DNA from 2 places in the Lysinibacillus sp. Bpr_S20 genome. Region 1 is predicted to be linked to the other one. Evidence: a T-box and tRNA genes for the amino acid it is inferred to sense, from the RefSeq annotation. Region 1 holds a T-box; the other holds one or more tRNA genes.
What was found. The T-box of region 1 lies ahead of MWJ95_RS12625 (valine--tRNA ligase). A T-box ahead of a tRNA ligase gene usually reads a tRNA of that ligase, here a tRNA-Val.

Region 1 (6,978 bases):
ATCAATTAAGAAAAACAGCGGATGACTATTGCCATCCGCTGTCTCGACTTACATATTTTTTAATTCTTCTAAACGTTTTAAAACAACTGCATGTTTACTTTCATAATCTGCTAATTTTTCACGCTCCGCATTTACTAATGCTTCCGGCGCTTTAGATACAAATTTCTCATTTGATAATTTACCAGTTACAAGCTTCACTTCTTTTGCCCATTTTTCTAATTCTTTTTCAAGACGAGCAATTTCTTCTTCCAGATTAATAAGTCCAACAAGCGGTAGGAATAGCTCAGCTCCAGTTACAACTGCTGTCATTGACTGACCAGGAGCTTCTAAACCTTCTCCTATTGTTAGTGATTCTGGATTACAGAATTTTTCTAAGTATGCTTTATTGGCTTCAAGTACTGTAACCGTTGCAGCATCCTTCGCTGAAATAAATAGCGGCACTTTTTTGCTCATTGGTGTATTAACTTCCGCACGAATATTACGTACCGAACGTATAATATCCATTAGGAGCTTCATATTGTCTGCTTCCTCTGCAAAATGAAGATCCGCACGTACAGTTGGCCATGCTGCCACTGTGATTGATTCACCTTTATGAGGTAAGTGCTGCCAAATTTCTTCCGTAATGAATGGCATGAATGGATGTAATAGACGCATAGTTTGATCTAAAACGTACGCTAAAATAGAACGAGTCGTTTTCTTAGCTGCTTCGTCTTCACCGTATAACGGTAATTTCGCCATTTCAATATACCAAGAACAGAAATCATCCCAAATGAAGTTATAAAGCTCACGGCCAACTTCACCAAATTCGTAGCGCTCTGCAAGAGATGTTACACGTTCAATTGTTTCATTTAAGCGAGTAAGAATCCATTTATCGGCAACTGATTTTTCACCAGTTAAGTCGATTTCATCATATGTCATACCTTCCATATTCATTAAAGCGAAACGAGAGGCATTCCAAATTTTGTTAGAGAAGTTCCAAACGGCTTCTACTTTTTCAGTTGTATAGCGTAAATCTTGACCAGGTGATGATCCAGTAGCTAAGAAGTAACGTAATGAGTCGGCACCATATTGATCAATTACGTCCATAGGGTCTACACCGTTACCAAGTGATTTACTCATCTTACGTCCTTCACCATCACGTACTAAACCATGAATTAATACATCTTTGAATGGGCGTTGACCTGTAAATTCAAGACCTTGGAAAATCATACGAGAAACCCAGAAGAAAATAATATCATAACCAGTTACAAGCGTGCTTGTTGGATAGTAACGTTTATATTCTTCATTTGTCTCATCCGGCCAACCCATTGTAGAAAATGGCCATAGTGCAGAAGAGAACCATGTATCTAATACGTCTTCATCTTGTGTCCAATTTTCTGCATCTGCTGGTGCTTCTTTTCCTACGTAAATTTCACCTGTTTCATTGTGATACCAAGCTGGGATTTGGTGACCCCACCATAACTGACGAGAGATACACCAGTCACGAATGTTTTCCATCCAACGAGAATATGTGTTTTCGAAACGAGATGGTACGAAGTTTACTTGGCCTTCTTCATCTTTTTGAAGAGCAAGTGAAGCATCAGCAAGTGGTTGCATTTTTACGAACCATTGAGCTGAAAGATATGGCTCTACAACAGCACCAGAACGTTCAGAGTGACCTACTGAATGTGTATGCTCTTCAATACGAATTAGCACGCCTGCATCCTGTAAATCAGCTACGATTTGCTTACGGCATTCAAAGCGATCCATACCATTATACTTGCCAGCAAGCTCATTCATAGTACCATCTTCATTCATGACAAGAATGCGTTCTAGATTGTGGCGGTTACCAACCTCAAAGTCATTAGGATCGTGTGCTGGTGTCATTTTTACAACCCCAGTACCAAATTCCATATCAACGTAGTCATCTGCTACAATTGGAATTTCACGACCTACGATTGGTAAAATAACCGTTTTGCCGATTAAGTGTTGATAGCGCTCATCTTTCGGGTGAACGGCTACTCCAGAGTCACCTAGCATTGTTTCAGGTCGTGTTGTTGCTACTTCCACATAGCCTGATCCATCAGCTAATGGATATTTCATATGATAGAATGCACCTTGCACATCTTTATAGATAACTTCAATATCTGATAATGCTGTTTTTGCAGCAGGGTCCCAGTTAATAATACGTTCGCCACGATAGATTAAGCCTTTTTCATATAATTGAACGAACACAGTTTTAACCGCATCGGAAAGACCTTGGTCAAGTGTAAAACGCTCACGAGAATAATCTAATGCAAGACCTAGCTTCGCCCATTGATCGCGGATATGTCCAGCATACTCATCTTTCCATTCCCATGTTTTTTCAAGGAATTTTTCACGTCCTAAATCATAACGTGTAATATTATCTTCTCGTAGTTTAGCCTCTACTTTTGCTTGTGTTGCAATACCTGCATGGTCCATTCCTGGTAACCAAAGTGCATCATAGCCTTGCATGCGCTTCATACGAATTAAAATATCTTGTAATGTTGTATCCCAAGCATGGCCAAGGTGTAATTTACCTGTTACGTTCGGTGGTGGAATAACAATAGAATAAGGCTCTTTTTCACTTGTAGGCTGCGCCTCAAAAAATTTCCCTTGTAACCACCATTCATAACGACCCGCTTCAATGGACTGCGGATCATATTTTGTAGGCATTGAAATGTTTTCTGTCATTTTGACTCCTCCTGTTGACTTCATAATTTTACCGGTGTGAGATCGTACCAATCATTCTGTTTTGATGACTCAGATATAGGTCATTTACCAGAAGATTAATGAAAATAAAAAAAACTCCTAACGTCTAAAAGGACGAAGGAGTTTAAGTTCGCGGTACCACCTTTAATTCCAGCAGAGGCGAGTTAAGCTGTCACACATTTCATCAGAAAAAAAATGTACTACTTACTTAAGCCTTTTTCTACTGGCTCTCAATTCGGTAACGGTGTTTAACCGGCTTTAACTACTGTTAGTTCACTAAAGCTGCTCGAGGGCTACATTCAATTAGGTACAAATAGAAACTTTTCAGCTACCGTTTCCTCTCTTAAAATGTACTAATAATTTACTCTTCCCTGTCATAGCATCTATATTCGACTTTTTCACATTGTACCGCAAAATCGTGGAATTTTTCAAGTGATTTAGTCATTTTTTAGGAAGCACTACTAGAAAAGGAAGTGAAAATTCAAATGCGTCGACGTAAGTATAATCCTTGGCTTTTACCACCTTGGCTACGACAATTTCGATTTTATTGCAAAACGATAATTGTTCCAATTTGTGTTTTTCAGTTTATACGTGTCATCATCATTCCTACATCTGGAGATTTTATTATCTTATTACTCCTGCTACTTCTATGCTATTTACTTTTGAATGAAGTCATTTGAAACACGAACCTTTAGCGGTGTATAGTCTTCCGTTAAATCCCAGATCGTCGATTGAACCTCCTGCCAAGAGCTAGATTCACGGACTGCAATATGACTAGAGGATTCCTTCAACATTGTTTTTTGTTCAGCTTGTGCAGGCTTTTCTTTTTTGTCTGAGGCTACTATTGCTTCAGACTTTTCCTTTTGAGCAGCAAATGTAACAACCTTTGATTTTTCCTCTTGCTTTGATGTTGTTACAACTGCAGATTTTTCTTCTTGAGGTGAAGAAACTGCTGCTGTAGACTTTTCTACTTGTGCCGAAACCGCTACAACTTCAGGTTGTTCTTCTTGAATCGATGCTACTACATCTACTGGCTTTTCTTCTTGAATCGATGCTACTACATCTGCAGGTTGTTTTACCTGTGATGTTTCTTTAATAGCTTGCTTCTCTATCTGAGCTGAGGCATTGACAGCGATCGGCTGTTTTTCTAAAACATGCGCTTTTTCGAGTGCTGGCTCAGGTTCATTAAAAGTACTTGTAACTGTCCATTCGAGCTGACACATTTGATTAGTTAATATAGGTCGAATATCCTTTACCATTAAATCTTCAATAGCTGCATCCTTTGGTAAATCCACATTTAACGGAACTGCATACTCAAAATAACCAGTATCCCCTTGAATATCAAGCGCATCGATTTGTACTAATTCTTCATCATCCATGAAAGCTTGCATGTCTTGAAAATCAAAGCGAACATGTGCCGTAATATGATAAATACCCATTAATCGTAAAGAATCTTCTAACTGCTTCGTCTGCCAACGCGGTTTAATTTGTACAGCTGCTATTTCAGTTGGGCAGCCATAACCAGGAAAACAAAAAGTTTCACTCATATTCCAAGTTTTCTGTTCGATAATAATCCCTCCCCTTGCATCATATGAAGTTTCGAAGGATAGTATGCTAGGTGGTGGCTAATCAATACAGACTTTCACTCAGAAAAACAATGCGTTTGGATTTTGTATTGGTCCAAGGAGAACGGTTTATCGGATGCCCCAAGAAAAAGCACAGACACATAACAGTAACAACCCCCACAGCGAGTCAAAAAAGGCATACTAGAAAAATTCTTCTAGCATGCCTTTTTACTGTTTGTATCAATTATGCCTCGGCATAATGGCGTCTGGAATCGGCTTGTCACATGGATGCGATGATTTAGGCTAATATCCCCTTTAGCATTCCTTTCCGATTCCGTAACACCCGCTGAAAGAAGTTAACAGCGTTATACATTCACCAATTTAATTTTATTTGCTACACGGTCTGTTAACATTTGTGTTGCTTTTGGTACGATTGGCTTAAAGATTGGATTTAAAACAGGACCAGCTAATCCCCCGGCTGTTACTTCCAAGAAGCCTGTCATTTTTGTATTTTCTGCATCAATACTTTCTGCTAGGAAATAACCGTTTCCTGAAAAGTTATCAGAAATTCCTTTTAATTCGAATGTTACTTTTGTAGGAGCCGCCCATTCTAAAATAGTAATCTCTACTTGTACTGTTTTTTTCAGAACACCCACATTGCCTTTAAACGTCCAATTTGAATGTTTTTCATCAATCATCTCATGTGCATTATAACCTGGGACAAGCTTTGCCCATTTTTCCATATCACTGACGAAATCCCATACATTTTCAATTCCTACGGGTACTTCGACCATATGTGTGCCTGTTGCCATATCAATTCACTACTTTCTTTTACGAATAGCTCTATTATATACGATTTCGCCCACAATTTGGCTATGCTGAAAGTTATAATTTTAATAAAATTTTTTTCAAGCGATAACAATTCATTGTAACTTAATTGGCAAACATAGAAGCCATTGCAGATAAAGGCATATTGCACAGTGTGTTGATTAACCATTTCATCTACTCTAATTAAAATTCACATTATCAGAGGGCTATTCTTCAAGAAGGATAATGCCGTTTTTATTGAAGTAAAGCGGGAATTTAGTGAATAACTTATCATAAAATTCGAAACGAAGACCACAAAGACCAGATGCAATATGGTTTTCAACGAATGACATTGAATCTTTAAAAGTAAGTTTTTATTTGGACAAACGCAATAAAAGAGAGTTATCCAGGACAAGCAAGTATGGATAAAATTGGGATCAATGAAAAATGAGAGAAATTAAACAAATAAAATATTAAAGACTATCTGATGCTTTCAACTAACAGCGCAGTTTACTTAAAAAATTAAATAAGTTTAGTAAGGAGAGATTTGTTATTATAAAAATAAATTGCTATTACTCTCCCAGTTGGTTTTATTTGTAACAGTAAATCCTTCTCGTTAGTCATACAATTCACATTACCTAATATTTATAGAATAAAACGTCTGATTATTCAGTTAAAAACGCAGCGATTTAGTTTAAGAAAAATGTTTTAGCTTGTTCAACTATTGAGCAAAATTATATAGTTTATCTACAAGTATGAAAAGGTACAAGCTGAGTATAGATAAATGGAGGGGAATATGGTGAAAAAACAACGTTCAAACAAAATATTAATTTTATTCGAGTTGATTTTTTATGTGGCATTACCTTATGTTATATGGAATTTTGGAAGAGAGCCTTTAGGTGATTATACAGCAATGCTGATTTCAACCATTCCAGGGATTGTTTACACCATTTACCGCTTTATTTTAGATAAGCAATTTAACATTACTGGCTTATTAATTTTAGGTTCACTAGCACTAGGTACGACAGTAAATTTACTATCAGGGTCAGCAGAGCAAATGATTTGGAATGGTGTATATCTAGGTCTCTTTTATACATTTCTTTATATTGTTACGCTATTGATTAAGCGTCCTCTTTCTTTATATATTGCTGTTGATTTTGTATATTTGCAAGGTTATGCACGAATGGACAGCAGAGCATTATTTTTTCAAAAAGGAATCTTTAAATGGTTTCAATTTATTCAGGTTATTTTCATTATCAGAGGGCTTTTTATGGCAGGATTAACAGTATACCTACTCAATAAATATGGAATTGATGGCTATGGTGGCATGTTGATATATAAGCAAATCGCAGGGTGGGCTTTCTCGATTTTCATTATAAGTATGTTCTTTTATATAAATGTCCCAGTACGAAACTTTTTTGCTATGCAACAAAATCAATTACAAGACAACAATAATCTATCTCTCCAACAATCAAACGCAACTGTTGAATAAAAGATTCTTTTTCCTCTCCTAAATAAGGGCTTTTATTGAAATTACGGCTTGGAGAGGAAGGTTGACCAACTATGGTTCCGTTAGCCTGCCTCCAATGACCACGGTGTATCATGGGAAGCACTCATAGGAAATTCATTCTACTCAGGTTGCTACACCAGCAAATGGGTATATAAAATCTACAGGACAAGTTGATGTATTAAGACTTACTTATCGTCTATCTGCAATAAAATCCTCATTTGCAAATTTTAGAAGCATACAAAAAACCACTTCTTATCAAATGTTAGAATTGATAAGAAGTGGTTACTAATTCACACTCGTGTTATCTTGCTAATTGAGCAAATACTTTATGGAAAGCATCCACTGTTTTTGCGATATGCTCTTCTGTATGTGCCGTAGAAATAA
Region 2 (6,705 bases), on a different contig from region 1:
CACTTTAATTTTTGAATCAGATATTTTTGTCACACCTTCTGGCAATTTCACTTCAAATTCATAAGTTTTTGATTCTGTAATTTTTGATAAATCAACCTCTAATGGTATTGCAGTTAAAGCATCTATGATAGATTTTTTACCGTATACTCTCACCTTTGTAGGACTAATTGTTAATTGGTTGACGGTAATACTATTCGCCGCTTTCCCTATTTCCTTAAGCACAACAGGCAATTCTCTACTGTAAGCTCCAATATCTACTTGTACCTTCACCGTTGCCGGTTCAATTGTCACATCTAACTTATTTAAATCGCGATCTAATACTTTAACCTCCGCTACTTGTGAGAACGGTTCTCTTAAGCCTTGTTCACCCGTAACAGTAGCTTTTACATAACTAATGTTTTCAATGGCACTTTTGGCACCTGTAACATACACCGTAGCTGGATTAGAAGACATGCTATTTAAAATATATCCTTCTTCAATTAAACGCGTATTTAGCTCAGGGTCAACACGAAACTCCTGCGTGACTTTTTCCTCAATGTTTACCTTAATAGTTGCTGGGTCTAATGTAACTTGTAACTTATCCGAAATATTTTCGTATTGTAGTCTAACATTATGCTCACCTATGAGTAATTTACTCAAATCCGCAAATATAGAAAAATCTCTAGAAGTTTGAGCTTTTAAAGCGAGTGGCGTTGGACCTTTTATCGTAACGTTCACCGTCTTTGGTATCCCTGTTACAATAAGATTCTTATCGTCATAAAAAACATCTACTGGCACATCGCGAATTACTACTGTTTGCTCATTCAATATTGATTTATTTTTAGGAGATAATTCGGTACGAACAGAGAAAAATAACAAAAAGGCTAGAAATAGTGCAACGATTCGTAAAACCCAAGGGCTATCCATCATTTTATCCATTCTTTTTCCCCCTCCAAGTTAACTTAGAGGCTGCATCTGACTCCTGTGCTAATCCGAACCACATTTTACGTAACAGTTCTTCGAATTCCTCTAGAGAAAGATTTCGATGAAGATTACCATTCATTGTAAGACTAATGGCACCGGTTTCTTCCGATACAACAATAGTAATGGCATCTGTCACTTCACTTAAGCCGAGTGCAGCTCGATGGCGCGTCCCAAGCTCTTTAGAGATAAACGGACTCTCAGAAAGCGGTAAATAACAAGCCGCTGCTGAGATTTTATCTTTCTGCATAATAACTGCTCCATCATGCAGTGGCGTATTCGGTATAAAAATGTTGATAAGTAGCTCCGATGATATCTCAGCATTTAGTCCTATGCCCGTTTCTATATATTCATTTAGACCAGTTTCTTTTTCAATAGAAATTAACGCCCCTATACGACGTTTGGCCATATAACTAACTGATTTCTTCATCGCCTCAATAAGCCTTGTCTGTTCTTCCTCAACTTGATTAATTGAACGTTGGAATAACTTCCCTCTACCAATTTGTTCAAGACCACGTCTTATTTCCGGTTGGAAAATGATAATAATCGCCAAGAAACCGAAATCGATAACTTGTTGTAACATCCATCCTAACGTTTCTAACCCTAAAAACTCTGTAGCAAGGCGCGCAATAATAATTACGAAAATTCCCTTTAATAATTGGACAGCCTTCGTACCTTTAATGAGGGTTAAAATTTTATAAACAACGTACCATACGAGCAGTACATCTAATAAGTTAATAACAATATTCACAGGTGTTAAATTAGCGAAATGTTCGATAATTTGCACGTGGCATCCCCCACTTTTCATTGCGAATCCATACACATTTAAGTATAGCACATTCTTATCAAATGTAACTTTTTTCAATTAAAAAGTCTACTCAAAAGAGTAGACCGTTCAGCCTCTCACGTGCACTATCTATTAGGACGTATAGAGTGTTATTTAGTTGCTTGTTTCTCCTCGAATGTCACAGCAGACTTAACTGAATTTTTAATCGTATACCAGAGCCATTCGAATACTTCGTCAATTTCTTCTATTTTTCCTGAAACAACTGCCGAAGATGCCATATACTGTCCGTTAATAACGGTAACATTGCCATCCACTTCACCCTCAACAATTAAATCACCATTTTTAACAACAATGTCGCCCTTTACAACTTCTCCCTCTGGCACAATAACCGTTTGACCTTCAACAACTAGGTTCGGTTGTTTAGTCACAGAGAAATGTTGGTCATCCATAAAACTACCTAGTAAAGTTGCACTCATAAATAAACAAAACACTGCTGCTGCCACAAAGAGTGGATGTCGGCGAATCCACTTCTGCATACCTACACGACTTTTAGGTTTCGGTAAACGAGCCATCACAGCTTCTTCAAAACGCGGAGGTGGTGTAATGTGGGAAGCACTCTTCACAAAGGCGATTGTTTCACTTAATTCCTGCATCAACTGTTTACAATCACTGCATGTATGCAAATGTCGTTTTAACTCTTGCTCATGCTCACGACTAATGTCACCATCTAAATAATCATGGATATAGTCTATTATATGCTCTGGACAAGTATTCATGACGCTTCCCCTCCTACAGATTGTTTAATTGCTTACGTAATGCTTCACGTCCGCGGTGAATCCTCGTTTTCACCGTTCCAAGAGGCATATCTAAAATCTCGCTAATTTCTTGTAATGATAATTCTTCAATATATTTCAATACTATAACTGAACGGTATTTATCCGGCAAACGTCCAATCTCATATTGAATGCGATCTTGCAGTTCCAGTTTCTCTATCTGTTCCTCTGGTAGCTGGTCATCTGCTGCGATCTGCGAATACATATCAAGCCCTTCTGTACCAGCTACTTCCGCATCTAAATAGTAATCCGGCTTTTTCTTCCGGATACGGTCTATACAAAGGTTTGTCGCTATGCGATAAAGCCACGTCGAAAATTTTCTTTTCTGATCAAAAGTATGCAAGTTCATATAGGCACGAACAAATGCCTCTTGTGCAATGTCCTCAGATTCTTGCTTGTTCCCCAACATCCTATAGCATACTTGATACAGTTTGTGCTGATAGAGACTCACAATATCTGCAAATGCGTTTTGATCGCCTTTAAGCACTTGTTTTATTTTCTTGTTTACTAACGCATCCATTGTGTCGATTTCTCCACCTTTACAACTGTCTTATACTATACGACCCATCGATAAGAAAAGTTTCATTTTGTTATTAATTATAACAAAAGATTTTTATACAATGTGGCAATAGGTAATTTTTTGTCAAATTTCTTTAAACGAGCGTTTCTCCAAATAAAGATCCCATCAATGCTACTGCAACATCAGCTGTTCTATTCTTTTCATCTAAAATCGGATTAACCTCAACGAATTCAGCAGATGTTAGCATACCTGATTCCTGAAGCATTTCCATCGCCAAATGGCTTTCTCGATACGTAATACCACCAGGTACAGGTGTCCCAACTCCAGGAGTATAAAGAGGATCTAACCCATCTAAATCAAGTGATAAATGCAAACCATCTATATTGCGCTCTCTTAAATAGGCAAGTGCATCTTCCATTACTCTTGTCATTCCAAGACGATCTACCTCGTGCATTGTATACACCTTAATCCCTTGCTGTCTAATTAATTCACGTTCTCCTGGGTCTACAGAACGTGCTCCAATAATAATGACGTTTTCAGGTTTAATTTTCGGTACATCATTACGAATTTTCACTAACCGTTCATGTCCAAGTCCAATGCTAACAGCTAGCGGCATACCATGTATATTACCAGACGGTGTCGTATCAGGTGTATTTAGGTCCGCATGCGCATCAAACCAAATAACGCCTAAATTTTTATAATGCTCACCAAGCCCTGCAAGTGTACCAATAGCAATACTATGGTCGCCACCAAGTACAAGCGGAAACGCCTTGTGCTCAATCGCTTCATTTACACTATTAGCCAAGGATGTACTTACATCAATAACTTCCTCTAAATTAAGTAGTTGTTTATCAACAACAGTACCTTCTATTTTTTGACTAACACGTATATCCCCTTGATCATGTACTGCATGTCCGATTGCCTCTAAGCGCTCCACAACACCTGCGTAACGAATAGCACTTGGCCCCATATCTACCCCTCTACGAGTTTGCCCATAATCAGTCGGTACTCCAATAATAGCAATATTTAGTTTATTCATTTTTTCATACCCCCTTTAAGTTGTAAGACTATTGTAAAGCCTATATCCTACCTGGCTCAACTCAACATTTTCGTGAATATTTATACAATTAAAAAAGGTATAAAAAAATCTCCTGCTGTTTTCAGCAAGAGATTAGTATCTGTAGTTAATGTTACACTTTTGAATATACTTTATTCTATAAAAGTGAGCCATGAAGGACTCGAACCTTCGACCCTCTGATTAAAAGTCAGATGCTCTACCAACTGAGCTAATGGCTCAAAATAAAAATGGCTGGGGTACTAGGATTCGAACCTAGGCATGACGGAATCAAAATCCGTTGCCTTACCGCTTGGCTATACCCCAATCATTAAAATAAAACTGGTGGAGGGGGACGGATTCGAACCGCCGAACCCTAAGGAGCGGATTTACAGTCCGCCGCGTTTAGCCACTTCGCTACCCCTCCGAAATAACACATTATGGTGGAGGATGACGGGCTCGAACCGCCGACCCTCTGCTTGTAAGGCAGATGCTCTCCCAGCTGAGCTAATCCTCCATAAAAACAGGTGTTCATTTCTTCACAGTTTATTTTCTTTTTAAGCCTTTGCATTACTACAATGCTTTAAAAATGGTGACCCCTACGGGATTCGAACCCGTGTTACCGCCGTGAAAGGGCGGTGTCTTAACCACTTGACCAAGGGGCCATTTTTTAAATGTCTTAAACAAGACAAGAATTATGATAACATTTATTACTGTTCAATGCAATACTTATTTTACAACTTTTTATATGTATAACATCAACTTTAAAAATGAGCAAAAAAATGGCTCCGAAGGCAGGACTCGAACCTGCGACAACCTGATTAACAGTCAGGTGCTACTACCAACTGAGCTACTTCGGAACAATACTATTCAATTCGGTTTTTTAAAACCTCTTAAGTACATTTATTATTATAGCAAGCATTATAATTTATGCAATACTTTTTGTGAAAATTTTAATATTTTTTATCTAAGCATTCCTGATCATTACCAAAAACCTAATAGTTCTCTATAAAATCTAATATTTCTATTTTATGCGCAGAATATTCTTGCTGTATATTATTGTAATTGTTAAAATGAGAATAGTTTTATGAATTTTCTATTAAATTTGTTTGGGGAGGAATGTTCACATGGCAACAAACGATTTAATTGCACCAGAATTCTATAATATTACAGAGGAATTGGAGAAATTTTCTCAAGATAGTAATCGTCAAGCAATACAATGGCTAAATGCGCAGCAGGAACGCCGAACAATTTCCTATGTTGAACTTGTTCAAAAAATGAATCAATATGCGAATGCCTTTACGAAGAAGGGGCTTCAAAAAGGAGATCGCGTATTAGTTATTATTCCACGTCTGCCTGAGGCTTATTTTGTCTTCCTTGGCTGTCTAAAGGCTGGTATTGTGCCTATTTCATGTTCAGAAATGTTACGTGCAAGTGATTTAGAATATCGTATGGAGCACTCTTCTGCAAGGGCAGTAATTGCCTATGAAGCATTCACTAGTGAGGTAGATCATATTACTTCATCAGTAGATGCTTTAAAAAATAAGCTGGTTATAGGTGCTGCTACAGGTGATTGGACGTCTTTAAATGAATTGGCTAGTACGCAGCCGGATACATTTAAAGCGGCGGCGACGAAAAGAGATGATATGGCATTTCTTTCTTATACATCAGGCACGACTGGTAAACCAAAAGGAGCTGTTCATTCGCACGGTTGGGGATATGCACATATTAGAACAGCTGCTTCTCAATGGCTTGGTGTACGTGAAGGTGATCTAGTTTGGGCTACAGCAGCTCCAGGATGGCAAAAATGGATTTGGAGCCCATTTTTATCGACGATCATGTTAGGCGCAACTGCATTTGTATACCACGGAGGATTTGATGCAAAAACATACCTTCAACTGCTTCAAGATGAAAAGGTCAATGTATTATGCTGTACTCCAACGGAATATCGAATTATGGCGAAAATTGATAATTTAAAAGACTATAATCTTTCTTCACTACGTAGCGCTGTTTCGGCTGGTGAACCATTAAATCGCCCAGTCATCGAAGCATTTATGAATAACTTCGGACTCAAAGTTCGCGATGGCTATGGCCAAACAGAAAATACTTTATTAATCGGCACACTTGAAAATACTGAGTTACGTCCTGGTTCAATGGGTGTTCCTACACCAGGCAATATTGTTCGCATTATAGATCATGAAGGCAACGAAGCCCCAGTTGGAGAAGTTGGAGATATTGCCGTACACAAAACATCTCCTGCTCTATTTAAAGAGTACTATCGTGAGCCTGAACGTACACAAGCTGCCTTCCGCGGTGATTGGTATATTACTGGTGACCAAGCTAAATGTGATGAAGACGGTTACTTCTGGTTTGAAGGTCGAGGAGATGACATCATTATTTCCTCAGGCTATACAATTGGGCCATTCGAGGTAGAGGATGCTTTAAATAAACATGAAGCTGTACAAGAGTGTGCTGTTGTTGCAGCTCCAGATGAAATTAGAGGACATATTGTTAAAGCCTTTGTCATCTTACGAGAAGGCTTTAGAGATCG

Region 2: it encodes a tRNA-Val, which carries the amino acid that the T-box ahead of MWJ95_RS12625 (valine--tRNA ligase) is inferred to sense. The anticodon was not compared.

The regions. Positions count from the first base shown of each region.
Region 1 is NZ_JALNLQ010000004.1:331,627-338,604, reverse strand. It holds gene MWJ95_RS12625 (valine--tRNA ligase) at 49-2,694, opposite strand; T-box leader at 2,820-3,099, opposite strand; gene MWJ95_RS12615 (valyl-tRNA synthetase) at 3,369-4,259, opposite strand; gene MWJ95_RS12610 (SRPBCC family protein) at 4,643-5,089, opposite strand; gene MWJ95_RS12605 (VC0807 family protein) at 5,881-6,576, shown strand; gene hemL (glutamate-1-semialdehyde 2,1-aminomutase) at 6,896-6,978, opposite strand, start outside.
Region 2 is NZ_JALNLQ010000006.1:535-7,239, reverse strand. It holds gene MWJ95_RS15330 (CdaR family protein) at 1-918, opposite strand, end outside; gene cdaA (diadenylate cyclase CdaA) at 911-1,747, opposite strand; gene MWJ95_RS15320 (anti-sigma factor family protein) at 1,897-2,523, opposite strand; gene sigW (RNA polymerase sigma factor SigW) at 2,537-3,100, opposite strand; gene rocF (arginase) at 3,234-4,139, opposite strand; tRNA gene MWJ95_RS15305 (tRNA-Lys) at 4,324-4,396, opposite strand; tRNA gene MWJ95_RS15300 (tRNA-Gln) at 4,407-4,481, opposite strand; tRNA gene MWJ95_RS15295 (tRNA-Tyr) at 4,498-4,581, opposite strand; tRNA gene MWJ95_RS15290 (tRNA-Val) at 4,596-4,671, opposite strand; tRNA gene MWJ95_RS15285 (tRNA-Glu) at 4,745-4,819, opposite strand; tRNA gene MWJ95_RS15280 (tRNA-Asn) at 4,938-5,014, opposite strand; gene mbcS (acyl-CoA synthetase MbcS) at 5,282-6,705, shown strand, end outside.